3 regions of the Mesorhizobium sp. C395A genome follow, and region 3 is predicted to be linked to each of the others. Evidence: predicted binding sites of a transcription regulator. Region 3 holds the regulator's gene; each other region holds the start of a gene.

Region 1 (5,429 bases), 120 kb from region 3:
AGCAGGAAGAAGGTCGTCGGCGCGAGCAGCGGGAAAACGATGGTCCAGAAGCGCTTCGTCTCCCCGGCGCCGTCCATGGCCGCCGCCTCTATCAACGTCTTAGGCACCGCCTGCAGCCCGGCGACGAAGAACAGGAAATTGTAGCTGATCTGCTTCCAGGCAGCCGCAGACACCAGCAGGATCATGGCTTGGTTTCCGTTGAGCAAGGGATCCCAGGCAATGCCGAGACCTCTCAAGGCGTAGGCCAGCGAACCGATCGAGGGGTTGAACAGAAACAGCCACAACATGCCGGCAATCGCCGGCGCCACCGCATACGGCCAGATCAGCAGCGTGCGATAAAGGCCTTTGCCGCGCACCACCTTCTCGGCCATGACGGCAAGCAACAGGGCCACACCCATGGCGACGATCGCGGTCGCCAGAGAGAACACCAGCGTAACTTTGATCGAGTTGAGGTAGGCCGGGTCGGCCAGCACCTTGCGAAAATTGGCGAGCCCGACGAACTTGCTCTTCAGCCCGAACGGGTCTTCCCTAAGCATCGACTGGTAGAGCGCCTGCCCCGTCGGCCAGTAGAAAAAGATCAGCGTAATGGCGAGTTGCGGCGCCACCAGCAGATAAGGCAGGGTCTTGTTGGGAAAGACGACGCGTGGAGACAGTGTGGTTCCCTCGCTGTGCAGGAAATCGTCCACGCGGGTCCGCGTGGACGAGGTTCAACTGACAAATCGCTTCAGTTTCCGATCGCTTCCTGAATCGCCTTGTTGCCGCGTGCGACCGCGTTGTCGAGCGCCTGCTGCGCAGTCTGCTGGCCGGCCAGCATCTTCTCGAACTCCTCGTTCTCGATGTCGCGCACCTGCGGCAGGTTGACGAGGCGCACGCCCTTCGAGTTCTCGGTCGGCGCCTTGCCCAGCATCTGCAGGATCGGCGTCTCACGGCCCGGATTCTTGTCATAGAAGCCGGACTTCTTGGTCGCCTCATAGGCAGCGAGCGTCACCGGCAGATAACCCGACTTCTGGTGCAGATACTCCTGCACTTCGGTCTTGGACAGGTAGGAGAAGAACGCCGCGACGCCCTTGTATTCCTCGTCCGATTTGTTGCCGAACACCCACAGGCTGGCGCCGCCCGGCGTGGTGTTCTGGGGCGCGCCCTTGGCGTCACTATCATAGGGAAGCTGGCCGATGCCGTAGTTCATGCCCGACTTGACGATGTCACCGAGACCCCCCGACGATTCGGTGAAGATGCCGCATTCTCCGGCAAGAAAGATCTGCTTGGCTTCGGATGTACGGCCGCCATATTTGAAGGTGCCGTCCTTGGCCAGGTCGGCGAGCGCCTGGAAATGATTGACGAAGATCGGCGCATTGATCTTGAGCTCGACGTCGGTTCCGGCAAGTCCGTTCTGGTTGGTGCCATAGGAAACGTCGTTCCAGGCAGCGAAGGCCTCAAGGTGGATCCAGGTCAACCACGTCGAGGTATAGCCGCAGGAAGCGGCGCCGCTCGCTTTGATCTTCTTGGCGGCTTCCCACACCTCGTTCCAGGTCTTTGGCGGATTGTTCACATCAAGCCCGGCCTTCTGGAAGATATCCTTGTTATAGTAGAGGATGGGCGACGAGGAATTATAGGGGAAGGACAGCATGGTCCCGTCCGGCTTCGAATAGTAGCCGACGATGCCGGGCAAATACTGGCTCTTGTCGAAGGTCACGCCGGCGCTGGTCAGCACATCGGCCACCGGCTTGATCGCACCTTCGGCGGCCATCATGACGCCGGTACCCACGTCGAACACCTGGATGATGTCGGGCGCTTGCCCCGCACGAAAGGCAGCGATGCCGGCATTCAGCGTTTCGGGATAGGTGCCCTTGAAAACAGGGAGAATTTCATAGTCGCTCTGGCTGGCATTGAAATCCTTGGCGATCTTGTCGACCACCTCGGCATTGGCGCCGGTCATTGCATGCCACCAACTGATCTGGGTGGCGGCGAAGGCGGAGGTGGTGGAAAGCAGGGTCAAGGTGGCGGCAACACCGGCCGCAAAGCCGAACAACTTCATGTTTCATCTCCCGTTTGTCATTGGCGAAAGGGGCGCTCCCGCGAACGCAATATGTGTCTCTGATGACAATCGGACAACGGATTTGTTGCTGTTTCGTGAATTTCATACCCGGCTAACTTCGCGCCCCCTCGCCTTGCAACGAGGACCGAGAGAAATGCCAAGCCGGCTCAGCGATAGAATGGGGCATGGTGGGCCTGCAAGGATCGCCGACCGCCCAGCGATGCGTGAAGGGCCCGCGTGACAGCGCCACGCACCTGCACCGTGCGGCCGCCAAACCGGCGCTCGGCCAGATCGAGATCGGCCGAGCGGCATCGCGCCAGGCGCTGCTGTAACCGTGCGTCTGGAATGAGACAGGATCGCCGCAACGTACAACCCGAAAAACCCGCTGTAGTTGTAGTTCGCATAACCGATTCTTCGTCAAGCGTGGCATACTAATCAAGTGGACGGCTTGATTGCTGTGGGAGAGCAGGTGGGGCGAGATGCTGACGGTCTATAATTGTATCGTGCATGAGCACGATCTGAGACTGGTCGCACTGGCAGCGCTCATTTGCGGTATTTCTTCCTTCTCGGCGGTCAACCTGCTTCGCCATGTCGACCGCTCGAGCGAGCGCAACCGCTATACCTGGCTGATGATAGCAGCCACTTCCACCGGCTTCGGTATCTGGGCGACGCACTTCATCGCAATGCTTGCCTTTTCTCCCGGAATCCCCAACGCCTACAATACGGAAATGTCGGCGCTTTCGCTCGCCGGTTCCGTCGCCCTGACCGCTGCGGGCATGTGGATCGCCACCTTGCGCCGGGGCATCGACTACCCTCTGGTCGGCGGCGCGGTCCTCGGCGCTGGTATCGCCGCCATGCACTATATCGGCATGGCCGCCTTCGAGGTCGAAGGGCGCATCGTCTGGAACCCGCTGCTGGTCGGCGTCTCGGTGCTGACAGGCGTCACCCTCGCCGCGCTGGCGCTGCTGGTGGTGTTGCGACGGCCGTCCATGCAGGCCACAATCGCCGCCGCCATCCTGTTGACGCTGGCGATCTGCAGCCTGCACTTCATCGCCATGGGCGCGGTGTCGATCTTCCCGGACTCCTCCATCGAGATATCGCAGTTCACGGTCGAACCGGTGTCGCAGGCCTTCGCCGCCGCTGCAGTCAGCCTGGCTATCCTGGTGCTTTCAGCCGCAGCATTGTGGATCGACCTTCGCTTCCGGCGTCACAAGCTCGAGGCCGAGCGCATGCACGGCCTCGCCAACGCCGCCGTCGAGGGGCTGATCGTCTGCGATGGCGCCCGCATCGTCAGCGCCAATGACAGCATCGCGGCACTCACCGGCATTGCGCCGGAAGTGCTGAACGCGATGCTGCTTGGCGATCTCTTCGGCGAACGCACCGCGGCCGGCATGTCCGACTGCAGCGGACAGGCACAGGAAGCCGAACTCAGAGCCCATGACGGCGCCACCATCCCCGTCGAACTTATCGCCAGAAGCATCGACTATTGCGGCAAGCGGCACAGCGTTGTCGCCGTGCGCGACATCCGCGAACGCCGGAAGGCCGAGCAGGAGATCCTGCGCCTCGCCCATTTCGACCCGCTGACCGGGCTCCCCAACCGCCGCAGTTTCTCCGGCCGGCTCGAGGCCGAAATTGCCGCAATGGACCGCGGCGGCAAGGGTGGGCATCTTGCGCTGCTGCTGCTCGACCTCGACCGCTTCAAGGAAGTGAACGACCTGTTCGGGCATGGCGCCGGCGATGCCATGCTGCAGAAGGTGGCGCTATGCGCCTCCGCCGTGCTCCGCCACGGACAGATGCTGGCGCGTCTCGGCGGCGACGAGTTCGCCATCATCGCTCCGAACCTTCCCGATCCGCAGGCGGCCGGCCGCATCGCCGAGGCGGTGCTGGCGGCCATGCGCGAGGAAAACCGGCTGTCGGTCGGTGGCGGGCTGGTGTCGGCCAGCATCGGCATTGCACTTTATCCGCTCGACGCCGATGAGCCGACACTCCTGGTCAGCCACGCCGACACCGCGCTCTACCGCGCCAAGGCCGAGGGCAAGGACACTTACCGTTACTTCGAGGCCTCGATGGGCGCCGAGGCGCGAGACCGGCGCGTGATGGAGCACGAACTGCGCCAGGCCATGGCGCGCGATGAGTTTCGCCTCGTCTACCAGCCACAAAAGGAGATCAGCAGCGGGCGGATGGTCGGGTTCGAAGCGCTGATCCGCTGGCGCCATCCGCAGCGCGGCGACGTGTCGCCGGCGACCTTCATCCCGGTGGCCGAAGACAGCGGCGTCATCATCCAGATCGGCGAATGGGTGCTGGCGACGGCCTGCGCCGAGGCAGCGCGCTGGAAGAACCCTCTCACCGTCGCGGTCAATGTCTCGGCGGTGCAGCTCCACAATCCGAATTTCAGCCGCAAGGTGCATGAAGTCCTGCTCGGCTCCGGCCTGACGCCCGGCAGGCTCGAACTCGAGATCACCGAAACGGCGCTGGTCAAGGACATGCCGCGCGCGCTGGCGACCTTGCGCCAGGTGAAGGCGCTTGGCGTGCGTGTGGCGATGGACGATTTCGGCACCGGCTACTCCTCGCTGTCCAATCTCCGCGCCTTCCCCTTCGACAAGATCAAGATCGACGGCTCATTCATCAAATCAGTCGACAGCAACGGCCAGGTGGCAGCCATCGTGCGCGCCGTTCTGGGGCTTGGCCGCGGTCTCGGCCTGCCGGTTCTGGCCGAGGGCGTCGAGACGCTGGGCGAGCTGAAATTCCTCGACGCCGAGGCCTGCGAGATCGGCCAGGGCTACTATCTAGGCCGGCCCAGCCCGATCGAGGCGTTCAGCGAACTGACCGGCGTCGCGGCGCCGGCGGCACACGACGACGCCAGCGTCAAACAACGCGGCGGCAGCATCTTGATGCTGCCGCCGGCGGCGGCCCTGCGCTCAGCCTAGAGCAATTTCAGGAAAAGTGTGAAACGGTTTTCCGTCCGAAATTGCGTCGAAACAAAAAAGTTAGCGCGGGTAGCCGTTTCGATGAAACGGTGAACCGCTCTAAGGGGCGAGTGCGGCCTCGACCAAGCGCTTGGCATCCGGTCCCGACCATTCGGCCGGTCCGTTCATATGCGCGATCAGGCAGCCTTCGCCGTCGATCAGCATGGTGACGGGGAGGCCTAGCGCCAAGCCACGCGTCTTGACGTCGTTGAACAGCGCCAGCGTCGAATCGCGGTAGTAGCCGAGCGACCCGATGCCGATATCGGCTAGGAACTTCTTGGGCTTCACATCGTCGCCGGCATCGACATTGACCGCGACCACTTCGAAGGCATCGCTGCCCTTTTCCTTCTGCAGCGTATCGAGCGCCGGCATTTCGGCGCGGCAGGGCGCGCACCACGACGCCCACAGGTTGAGCAGCACGGTCTTGC
Region 2 (5,429 bases), 330 kb from region 3:
ATGTCGGCCTCGGTGCGGAAGGCCGGCAAGGTGCGCAAGAAGCGCGTCGTCGCCTCGGTGCCGAACTGGCGCCTGATGTCGGCGGCGAGCTCTTCGCTTCTGTTGCCAGTATTGCGGTCCATTGTCTCAAATCCTGTGTCGGTTTCAAAACTCCTCCAAGCTTTGAATGGTTCCCCATAGCGGGGTATTGGCAAGCAAAGGCTGCCGTTACGGTAAAGTTTGAATTAATTTTGAACGTCCTTGCGCCCCGCACCAAGTCCGACGGGCAGCCCGCAACATTGCCTGCTGTGGGGCGTCCTCCTGGGCTTGCCCCTTGATTTTTGGCCGCCAAACCTCGATATCGGGCGCAAATCCAAACCATTCGAATGACGGGAAATGGCGATGAGCGACCAGACAAGAGACGAACGCGCGCCCGAGGATATCGAAACGGCCGAGGCCGAGCGTACGCAAGGCGGCATCGACGGCGACTATGAAGCGCTGGTGCGGCTGCTGAAGGAAAACGAGGAGCTGAAGGACCGCGCGCTGCGCGTCGCAGCCGAGATGGAGAATCTGCGCCGCCGCACCGCCCGCGACGTGCATGATGCGCGCGCCTATGCGGTGGCCAATTTCGCCCGCGACATGCTGTCGGTGTCGGACAATCTGCGCCGCGCGCTCGATGCTATCCCCGCCGAGGCGAAAGCGGCCGGAGATGCCGGCTTCAAGGCGCTGATCGACGGCGTCGAGATCACCGAGCGCGCCATGCTGTCGACGCTGGAACGGCATGGGGTGAAGAAGCTCGAACCGGAAGGTGAGAAGTTCGACCCGAATTTCCACCAGGCGATGTTCGAAGTGCCCAATCCCGATGTGCCGGCCAACACCGTCGTCCAGGTCGTGCAGCCGGGCTATTCGATCGGCGAGCGCGTGCTGCGGCCGGCCATGGTCGGGGTCGCCAAGGGCGGCCCCAAGATCGCGGCCACCGAAGCGCCGGTCGAGCCGGGGCCGGTGAACGAGCAGGCCGAGAAGGATGCGTGAGTAGGGTAGGCAGTAGGGAATAGGGAATAGGGAATAGGGGCAGGCGTATCAATCGCGCGGCTTCGTGTTATTCATACTTTCCCTAATTCCCAATCCCTACTACCTCATGTCCCTGACACCCATCGACCTCCTCGACTATGCCGGCGTCGCCGTCTTTGCCGCGACCGGGGCGTTGGCGGCTTCGCGCAAGCAGCTCGACATTATCGGCTTCCTGTTTCTGGCCAGCGTCACCGGCATTGGCGGCGGCACGCTTCGCGACGTCATCCTCAACCTGCCCGTCTTTTGGGTCGCCAACTCCGGCTATGTGCTGGTTTGCGCGGCGGTTGCGGTGCTGGTCTTCTTCATCGCCCACCGCGTCGAATCCCGCTGGAAATGGCTGCTCTGGCTCGACGCCATCGGATTGGCGGCCTTTTCCGTAATGGGCGCGGCCAAGGGGCTGGCCATCACCGGCTCGCCGGTCGTCTCCGTTGTTATGGGCGTGTTGACCGCCACATTTGGCGGCATCCTGCGCGATCTGCTGGCCGGCGAGCCATCGGTGCTGCTCAGGCCCGAAATCTACGTCACCGCCGCACTCGCGGGCGCCGGCCTCTACACACTTGGCGATCTTGCCGGCCTGCCGCCGCTCGCCTCGGATATCGCCGGCTTCGTCGCGGCTTTCCTGGTGCGCGGCGGCGCGCTGAAATTCGGCTGGACCTTTCCGTCCTACAAGAGCCGCCCGGGACGGCGACCGGAGGATATTCCGTAGGGAGAGGGAATAGGGAATAGGGAATAGGGAATAGGGAATAGGGAATAGTCGGTAGTCAGCAATTCGCGGCAGCCTTCACTACTGCCTACTGCCTACTGCCTACTGCCTCACGCCGCAAAGCGCTGCGCTTCCCCGCCATAATAGTTGACGTAGCGGGCGCCGATTTCCTTGACCGGCATCACCACGAACACATCGACGGTGGAGAACTCACGGTCGATGACGCAGCCGTCGCCGATGCGGGCGCCGACGCGCAGATAGCCCTTGACCAACGGCGGCATGGCCGCAATCGCCGCCTTGGCGTTGACCGCCTCGATCGGCATCAGGTCCATCGAGCAATAGCGCCCGGAGACCGCCCGCACATCCCAGGCGGAGTTGGTCCGGCAGTGATGGGCAAGGTAGGTGAGCGCCTCGGCATGCGCAGCCGGCACCGTGCCAGGGAACGAGGCACAACCGGTCATCACGCCGATCTCATAGTGGTTGATGTAGGCCCAGATGCCTTGCCACAGCGCCTCGATGGTGCGCTTCGAGCGGTATTCCGGCAGCACGCAGGAGCGGCCGAGCTCAAGGAAGCGCTGGCCAGGATGGCGGGCGATCAGCTTGGTCAGTTCGAACTCGCCTTCGGAATAGAAGCCGCCGGCGGTCGCGGCAATCTCTTGCCGCAGCAGGCGGTAAGTGCCGACGATGCGGCGATGCTCGGGGCCGGAGATCGAAGTGTCCAGCACGAGGAGATGGTCGCACAGCGGGTCGAAGCGGTCGGCGTCGCGCCGGTCCTGCGCTTGGAACAGGTCCTTCCTGGCGCCAAGCTCGTCATAAAACACCCGGTAGCGCACTTCCTGGGCGGCGGCGATTTCGGCCTCATTGCGGGCAAGCCGCACTTCGAGATTGCCGATACGGCCCAGCGGTGCGCCTGTTGCGACGGCATCGGCGTTCCGCGCGGCGAGCAAAGCGCCGCCTGCGCTGGGCCGAGTGTCACATTCCGGCATAACTGTATGCACGAGTGATTCTCCTTCGAGCCATCCCTCTTGGCACGGGGATACGGTGTAGGTGCAACAGGATTGTGACAGTACCGTGATACGGCGCGACGGGCAATACTTCGTCGGCTGGCGAAAACCCTCATTCGGCTACCTACGTGACGCGAGGATTGCGCCAGCGTCGCCTTGAAGCGCGTCGCGCTGGGACGATTCACGCGACGCGCTTCAAGTCTTTGTTTTGTGCATGTCGTCTTCTCAAAACCGGGGCCACTTTTGAGCGACATGAATTCAGGCGGCCACCTGGCCCTCGACGGCATGGACCAGCGCGTCGGGATCGAGCGGCTTGGTGACAAAGCCGCTGGCGCCATGGGCGAGCACGGTGTGGCGGGTCTTTTCCTGGCTGTCGGCCGAAAGCACCATGATCGGAACCGGCGGCACAGCCATTTCCTCCTCGTGGCGGCGGATGGCGGCGATCGCGTCCAGCCCGTCCATAACCGGCATGTGCAAATCCATCAGCACCACATCGAAGCGATTTTTCAGCCCGGCTTCGGTCACCGCCTCGACCGCGGCCTTGCCATTGCCGACCACTTTCACGCGATGTCCCGCCTTCAAAAGCGTGGCGCGGGCAAGCATGGCGTTGATGTCGTTGTCTTCGGCGATCAGCACCGACAAACCTTGCTGGCGCCCGCCATGGGCACGAAGCGAGGACGCGCCGGTCTTTTCCGGCTTGGGCGGCGGCAAGGCAGGGGCATGACTGGTCAGCAGCACGCGCAGCAGGGTTTCGCCGCGCACCGGCCTCGCCAAGAAGGTGGCGTAGCCGCTGGTGCGGAATTCGCCAAGCATGCCGCGGTCGGTCGGCGCGATCAGCGTGATCGCCTCGCAATCGGCAAAGCCACTCTGGCGCAGGCGCTTGAGCAGTCTGCCGTCGCCGTCCTCCAGGGCCGCGTCGATCAACAGCACATCGCAATGTTCGGCGAAGGGCGTCGCCTGGGAAGCGGTTGCGGCGACGTCGACGGCGCCGCCATGGGCGCGGATGGTGCGGGCGATGGCGTCCGCCTCGACGGCGTTCTTCGACACGATCACGGCGCGCCGGCCGGCCAGGATGTTCTGCCGGTTCTGCGGTGCTTCGGTTGCTCCTGCGGCCGGGATCTCGAAGACGAATTCCGATCCCTCGCCAAGCCGGCTCGACACCGAAATGGCACCGCCCATGGCGGCGACCAGGCGCCTCGATATGGCCAGACCGAGGCCGGCGCCCCCATGGGTGCGGGTCGAGGTGCCGTCGGACTGTTCGAACTCCTCGAAGATGCGCTCCATATCCTCTTCGCGCAGGCCAGGGCCGGTGTCGGCGACGGTGAAGCAGATGCGGTCGCTGGTCTCGGTGCGGGCCCGTGCAACCGAAACCAGCACGCCGCCGGTGTCGGTGAACTTGATCGCATTGCCGATCAGGTTGAGCAGCACCTGCCTGACTCTTCCCGGATCGGCCATGATCATCTGTGGCACGTCGGGCTCGACATGACAGCCGAGGCCGATGTTCTTGGCGAAGGCTTTCGCCGCCATCAGTTCGATGATGTTGTCGGCGATTTCGCGCAGCGATGTCGGCTGCGGCTCCGGGTCGAAACGGCCGGCCTCGATCTTGGAATAGTCGAGCAAATCCTCGATGAGCGCCAAAAGGGCGCTGGCCGAGGTCGAGACAGCGCCGACATAGGTGCGCTGCTCGGGCGACAGATTGGTGTCAGCCAGAAGCTTGGCCATGCCCATGATGCCGTTCATCGGCGTGCGGATCTCATGGCTGACGGTGGCGAGGAAGCGCGACTTGGCCTGGCTGGCATATTCGGCGCGCTCACGCGCGGTGATCAACGAGGATTCGGCGCGCTTGCGGGCGGTGATGTCACGGGCAATCGCCCGGTGCGAGACGGCGCCGCTATCCTTGTCGCGCACCGACAGTTCGATCCACGAGAACCAGCGCGGACCGTTCGGGGTACGTATGGAGACGTCGGTGGAACTCAGGCATTCATGATCGGAAAAGGCGGCGTCGGGAACGATACCGACATCGATGCCGAGGTCGGCCAGAGTCCTGCCGGCAAGGTCGCGCTGATCGGTTCCGACGAGGCCGGCGAAAACCATGTTCGCATAGACGATGTGGCCGTCGCGGTCGCGGTGGACGACGAGATCGCCGAGCGCATCGATCAGCCCGCGAAAACGCTCCTCGCTCTCCTGCATCTCCCACATGCGGTCGGCCAGCGTCTCGATCTCGGCGCGGCTGCGGGCGGCGGTTTCGTCGAGCAAGGCCGTCGCGCGGTGGACGGTGCGGCGGTTGCGCAGGTGCATGGCGACGCCGGCAAGGCCGGTCGCCAGCAGACCGAACGTGATGAAGATCGGCGCGCCGGTGAGGTGAGACAGGCCCGCCAGCACGACGCTGGCGACGACCGTCAGGAACAGCAGGCCCTCGTGCGTGGCGCGCGGAAAATCCGGCGCCAGCGGCGGCGCAGCAACATGCTGCCGCTTGGGCGTCGCCGGGTTCGGCCCGTCGATGCTTTCGGCGCGGCTCTTCTCTTTCCTGGCGGACTCCGCGATCATGCGGAAATCCTTGCCAGATAGAGATTATGGAAAAGCGCGGCGGATCGTTCGAATTTTAGCGGTCATGCATTTTTGCCGCCCGTTCTGGCGGCTTCGGGGCCTCACATATCCACGACCATGCGCCC
Region 3 (5,429 bases):
TGTTCACCGGCACCCATTCCTCGGGCGGCGAGTTCGGCCACATGATCCACCGTCCGGGCGGCGCGCTCTGCCGCTGCGGGCGGCGCGGCTGCGTCGAGGCCTATGCCGGAAACTACGCCATCTGGCGCAGCGCCAAAATGATGAGCGAAGATGCCGAGCCGGTCGATATCGGCGACGCTGATATGCGCGCACTCGCCGCGCGCGCCCGCGAAACCGATGGCCCGGAGCGCGAAGCCTATCGCAAGGCCGGTGAGGCGCTCGGCTTCGGCCTCGGCAGCCTGTTTGCGCTGATCGACCCGGCGCCTGTCGCCATGGTTGGCGTCAGCGCCGCCGCCTTCGACCTGATCGAGCCGGCATTGCGCGAAGCGATCGCCCAGACCGCCGGCGGCCAGCACTCGAAGTCGATCTCCTTCGACACCGAGCCCAACGAGCTGCCGCTGATCCGCGAAGGCTGTGCCATGCGCGCGCTCGGCTTCGTCGATCAGGAGATTTTCGCGCCGGGCATTCAGGCCAAATCCGGCAAGCATGTCGCCTGAATGGCCGGCAACGGCGCGACGCGCAGCATCCTAGTCTTCCCTGATCGCGTAGCCGGCGCCGCGAATGGTACGGATGACATCCGGCATGCGGCCGTTGTTGACCGCTTTGCGTAAGCGCCCGACATGGACGTCGACGGTTCGCTCGTCGATGTAGATCGTCTCGCCCCAGACATTGTCGAGCAGCTGGCTGCGCGAGAACACGCGGCCGGGATGGCGCATCATGAATTCGAGCAGCCGGAACTCGGTCGGTCCGAGCCTGATCTCGCTCTTCTTGCGGTAGACACGGTGCGACTCGCGGTCGAGCACGATGTCGCCGACCTTGAGCACGCTGGACAGCACTTCCGGCTTGGAGCGGCGCAGCAGCGCCTTCACGCGCGCCATGAACTCCGGCGTCGAGAATGGCTTGACCAGATAGTCGTCGGCACCGGTGGACAGGCCGCGCACGCGATCGCTTTCCTCACCGCGCGCGGTCAGCATGATGATCGGCAGCCGCTCGGTTTCGGGCCGCACTCTAAGCCGCCGGCAGAGCTCGATGCCGGAAACAGCGGGCACCATCCAGTCGAGCACCAGGAGATCGGGCACGTTTTCCTGCAGGCGGATCTCGGCCTCGTCGCCGCGTGTCACCACCTCGACGTGATAGCCTTCGGATTCGAGGTTGTAGCGGAGGAGCACGCCTAGCGGCTCCTCGTCCTCCACGACCATGATGCGTGGCGCGATCATAGGCAGTTCACCCTCATCAGGCCGGCGTGGCCATCGCCGTCTCGTCCTGCTTCGGACGATTGGCGGGCAATTGCTGGCCGGTCAGCACATAATACGCATTTTCGGCGATGTTGGTGACATGATCGCCGATGCGCTCAAGATTCTTGGCGCAGAACAAGAGATGCGTGCAGGCGGTGATGTTGCGAGGGTCTTCCATCATGTAGGTCAAGAGCTCACGAAACACGGACGTGTATTTGACGTCGATGCGCTCGTCGTCATTCCTGAGTTTTGCAAGAGCTGCCGCATCGGTGGCGGCATATTCCTCGACGACGCCTTGCACCTGGATCAGCACCAGCTGCGCCATGGCATCGATGGAGTGCGAGAGGTCGCGCGGCGTGACGCTCAAGCCCACGGTGCCGACGCGTTTGGCGATGTTCTTGGCGAGATCGCCGATGCGCTCGAGGTCGCCGGCCATGCGGATCGAGCCGACCACGGCGCGCAGATCGTTGGCCATCGGCTGGCGCTTGGCGATCAGCGTGATGGCGCGGTCGTCCAGTTCGCGCTGGCGCGCATCCATGATGGCGTCGTCGGAAACGACACGCTGTGCCAGCGCATTGTCCGAATTGAGCAGCGCCCTGGTCGAGCCGCTGACCATCGAGCCTGCCAGATCGCCCATGTCGCGGATCAGCTTGCTGATCTGCCCGAGCTCTTCATCGAAGGAGGCGACGGTATGTTCACCCATGATCTTGGTCCTCGTGCCTGAAAATTCACCCGCCGGACGGCTCAGCCGAAGCGGCCGGTAATGTAGTCCTGGGTGCGCTTGTCGTCGGGGTTGGTGAACATCTTGTCGGTGGCGCCCTCCTCGACGAGATAGCCGAGATGGAACATCGCCGTGCGCTGCGACACGCGCGCCGCCTGCTGCATCGAGTGGGTGACGATGACGATCGTGTAGTTCTGGCGCAGTTCGTCGATCAGCTCCTCGACACGGGCGGTGGCGATCGGATCGAGCGCCGAGCAGGGCTCGTCCATCAGGATCACCTCCGGCGACACGGCGATGGCGCGCGCGATGCACAGGCGCTGCTGCTGGCCGCCGGACAGGCCGGTGCCGGGCTCCTGCAGGCGGTCCTTGACCTCGTTCCAGATCGCCGCCTTCTTCAGGCTCTGCTCGACGATCTGGTCCATGTCGGACTTGCGCTTGGCCAGCCCATGGATGCGCGGGCCGTAGGCGACGTTCTCGTAGATCGACTTCGGGAACGGGTTGGGTTTCTGGAACACCATGCCGACGCGGGCGCGCAGTTCGACGACATCGATGTTCTTGTCGTAGATGTCGTCTTCATCGAGCGTGATCTTGCCGGTCACCCGCGCCAAATCGATGGTGTCGTTCATGCGGTTGAGGCAGCGCAGGAAGGTCGACTTGCCGCAGCCGGACGGGCCGATCAGCGCCGTCACCTGGTTCTGACGCACGTCGAGATTGACGTCGAACAACGCCTGCTTCTCGCCGTAGAAGACGCCGACCTTGTCGCCGCGCATCTTGATGACTTCGTTCGACTTGGCGTTCATTTTGTCGCCCACTGCATTCTCAAGGGACTGTTCGGTCATGATGTTCATACCAAATTGCCTTTTTTCTACCAGCGCCGCTCGAAGCGGCGCCGGAGCACGATCGCGGTGATGTTCATGGCCATGAGGAAGACGAGCAGGATGATGATGGCGCCGGACATGCGCTCGACAAAAGCGCGCTCAGCCTCGTTTGCCCACATATAGATCTGAACCGGCAGCGCGGTCGCCGGATCGAAAGGCGTCGTCGGATAATCGGCGACGAAAGCGACCATGCCGATCAAGAGCAGCGGTGCTGTCTCGCCGAGCGCACGCGCCAGGCCGATGATGGTGCCGGTAAGGATGCCTGGGGCGGCAAGCGGCAGGATGTGATGGAACACCATCTGCATCTTGGAGGCGCCGAGACCTAGGGCCGCCGAGCGGATCGACGGCGGCACCGCGGCGAGGGCGGCGCGCGTGGCGATGATTATGGTCGGCAATGTCATCAAGGTCAGCACCAGGCCGCCGACGAAGGAAGCCGAGCGCGGCATGCCGAGGAAGTTGATGAACACGGCAAGGCCAAGCAGACCGAAGACGATCGACGGCACCGCCGCGAGATTGTTGATGTTGACTTCGATCAGGTCCGTAAAGCGGTTCTTCTTGGCGAACTCCTCCAGATAGATGGAGGCGGCGACGCCGATCGGCAGCGCCAGCAACAGCACGATCACCATCATGTAGAACGAGCCGATGATCGCCACGCCCATGCCCGACGTTTCGGGCCGGCTGGAGGCGCCATAGGTGAACAGGCCGGTGTTGAAATGCTCGGCCATCACGCCGTCGGCTTTGAGCTTGTTCATCCAGTCGATCTGCTGGTTGGACACCTTGCGGCGCGCTTCATCGACGCCGAGGTCGATCTGGCCCTTGAAGGCCGAGTCGAGGTTCGCGGCAGCCAGGATGTCGACGTCACGCGTCCTGCCGATCACCGACGGATCGGCGGAGACGATGTCGCGCAGCTGGACGCGGGCGCCTTCCGACAGGAAGCCCTTGAGCTTCAGCATCATCGGCTTGTTGGCCGGATCGATGCCGAGCTTGGCCACCAGCGCGTTTTCGGCGAGCTTGGGATAGTTCGCCTTGATCAGCACGGTAGGGTCGGTCGCGCGCTTGCCGGAGGGATCGATCACCTTCTCGTCGAAGGTGACCGGCAGCGTCACCGTCGTCTGCCAGAAGGCGGTGTAGCCTTTCGAGACGATGGTGATCAACATGATGGCCAGGAACGCCAGGCCCACCGAGATCGCAATCACGCCATAGATGCGGAACCGGCGTTCGGCGGCGTAGCGCGCCTTCAGCCCGATGTCGCGGCGCGGACGCGCGACGGCGCCCGCCATCGTGTCCAGGGGGATGTCGGTCATTCGTACTGCTCCCGGTACTTGCGCACGATGTAGAGGGCGACGATGTTCATCACCAGCGTCAGCGCGAACAGCGTCAGGCCGAGCGCGAAGGCGACCAGCGTCTGCGGCGAGTTGAACTCGAGGTCGCCGGTCAGCTGGTTGACGATCTTGACGGTGATGGTCGTCATCGCCTCGAACGGATTGGCCGTCAGATTGGCGGCGACGCCCGCCGCCAGCACGACGATCATCGTCTCGCCGATGGCGCGCGACGCCGTCAACAGGATGGCGCCGACGATGCCGGGCAGTGCCGCCGGCAGGATCACCCGCTTGATCGTCTCGGAGCGGGTGGCGCCGAGGCCGAGCGAGCCGTCACGCATTGCGCGCGGCACCGCGGTGATGATGTCGTCGGACAAAGAGGACACGACCGGGATCAGCATGACGCCCATCACCAGACCGGCGGTGAAGATGCTCTGGCCCTGGATGAAGGGCGAGCCGCCGGTGAGTGCCGCCGACAGGTCGCGCAAGAACGGTCCGAGCGTGACAACGGCGAAGATGCCGTAGACGATGGTCGGAATGCCGGCCAGCAGTTCCAACGCCGGCTTGACCACCGAGCGCACACCGCGCGAGGCATATTCGGACATGTAGACCGCCGACATCAGCCCGACCGGCACTGCGACCAGAAGCGCGACGGCGGCGATGTAGAGCGTGCCGGCGAGTAGCGGGATCAGGCCGAACTGACCCTGGCTGCCGCCGGAACCGGCGGCGGCGAAACGCGGATCCCACACCGTGCCGAAGAAGAAGCTCATCGGCGATACGCTCTCGAAGAAGGTGATCGTCTGGAACAGCATCGACAGCACGATGCCGACCGTGGTCAGGATGGCGATGGTCGAGGCCGCAAGCAGCCCCCACAGCATCAGCTTCTCGACATTGTTGCGCGCCCTGGCGCGCGGCGCGATCTGCCTCAGCGCATAGAAGGCGCCGGCGACCGACAGCGCGAAGGTCAGCACGGCGCCGAACAGGCCGAGCCGGTCCTGGACCTGGTTCGCCTCGACCGCGATCGGGATCATATAGTCCTGTGTGTCGCTGGCCAGTGCCACGCCCTTGGCGGCGAGCAGCGGCTGCAATTCGGCGAAAGTAGCGGGAAGTGCGGTATCGCCATCGAGCCGGCGCAGGCCCTTGGCCAGGCTCTTCACCAGGCTGGCGTCGAGCGCTTCGCTGGCCACCTTTGTGTCGGCGGTGCGCTCGGGCAAAGCGGCATGGATGTGCCGGTCGA

The links. Region 3 encodes PhoB, which activates phosphate uptake and scavenging genes when phosphate is short. Its sites were predicted from a motif close to TGTCATNNANCTGTCAT; they were not measured.
Region 1: a site for PhoB is predicted at 2,098-2,114, ahead of ugpB (sn-glycerol-3-phosphate ABC transporter substrate-binding protein UgpB). Genes of this name have one in related genera too.
Region 2: a site for PhoB is predicted at 2,803-2,819, ahead of olsB (l-ornithine N(alpha)-acyltransferase). Genes of this name have one in related genera too.

What each region holds. Positions count from the first base shown of each region.
Region 1 is NZ_CP100473.1:3,980,924-3,986,352, forward strand. Features, by position in the region: gene ugpA (sn-glycerol-3-phosphate ABC transporter permease UgpA) at 1-653, opposite strand, end outside; gene ugpB (sn-glycerol-3-phosphate ABC transporter substrate-binding protein UgpB) at 725-2,035, opposite strand; gene NLY37_RS19435 (hypothetical protein) at 2,221-2,367, shown strand; gene NLY37_RS19440 (bifunctional diguanylate cyclase/phosphodiesterase) at 2,515-4,962, shown strand; gene tlpA (thiol:disulfide interchange protein TlpA) at 5,062-5,429, opposite strand, start outside.
Region 2 is NZ_CP100473.1:3,773,343-3,778,771, reverse strand. Features, by position in the region: gene NLY37_RS18505 (hypothetical protein) at 1-122, opposite strand, end outside; gene grpE (nucleotide exchange factor GrpE) at 382-1,011, shown strand; gene NLY37_RS18495 (trimeric intracellular cation channel family protein) at 1,124-1,756, shown strand; gene olsB (l-ornithine N(alpha)-acyltransferase) at 1,864-2,739, opposite strand; gene NLY37_RS18485 (response regulator) at 3,016-5,304, opposite strand; gene acuI (acrylyl-CoA reductase (NADPH)) at 5,406-5,429, opposite strand, start outside.
Region 3 is NZ_CP100473.1:4,100,324-4,105,752, forward strand. Features, by position in the region: gene NLY37_RS20025 (ROK family protein) at 1-536, shown strand, start outside; gene phoB (phosphate regulon transcriptional regulator PhoB) at 567-1,256, opposite strand; gene phoU (phosphate signaling complex protein PhoU) at 1,273-1,977, opposite strand; gene pstB (phosphate ABC transporter ATP-binding protein PstB) at 2,019-2,843, opposite strand; gene pstA (phosphate ABC transporter permease PstA) at 2,861-4,177, opposite strand; gene pstC (phosphate ABC transporter permease subunit PstC) at 4,174-5,429, opposite strand, start outside.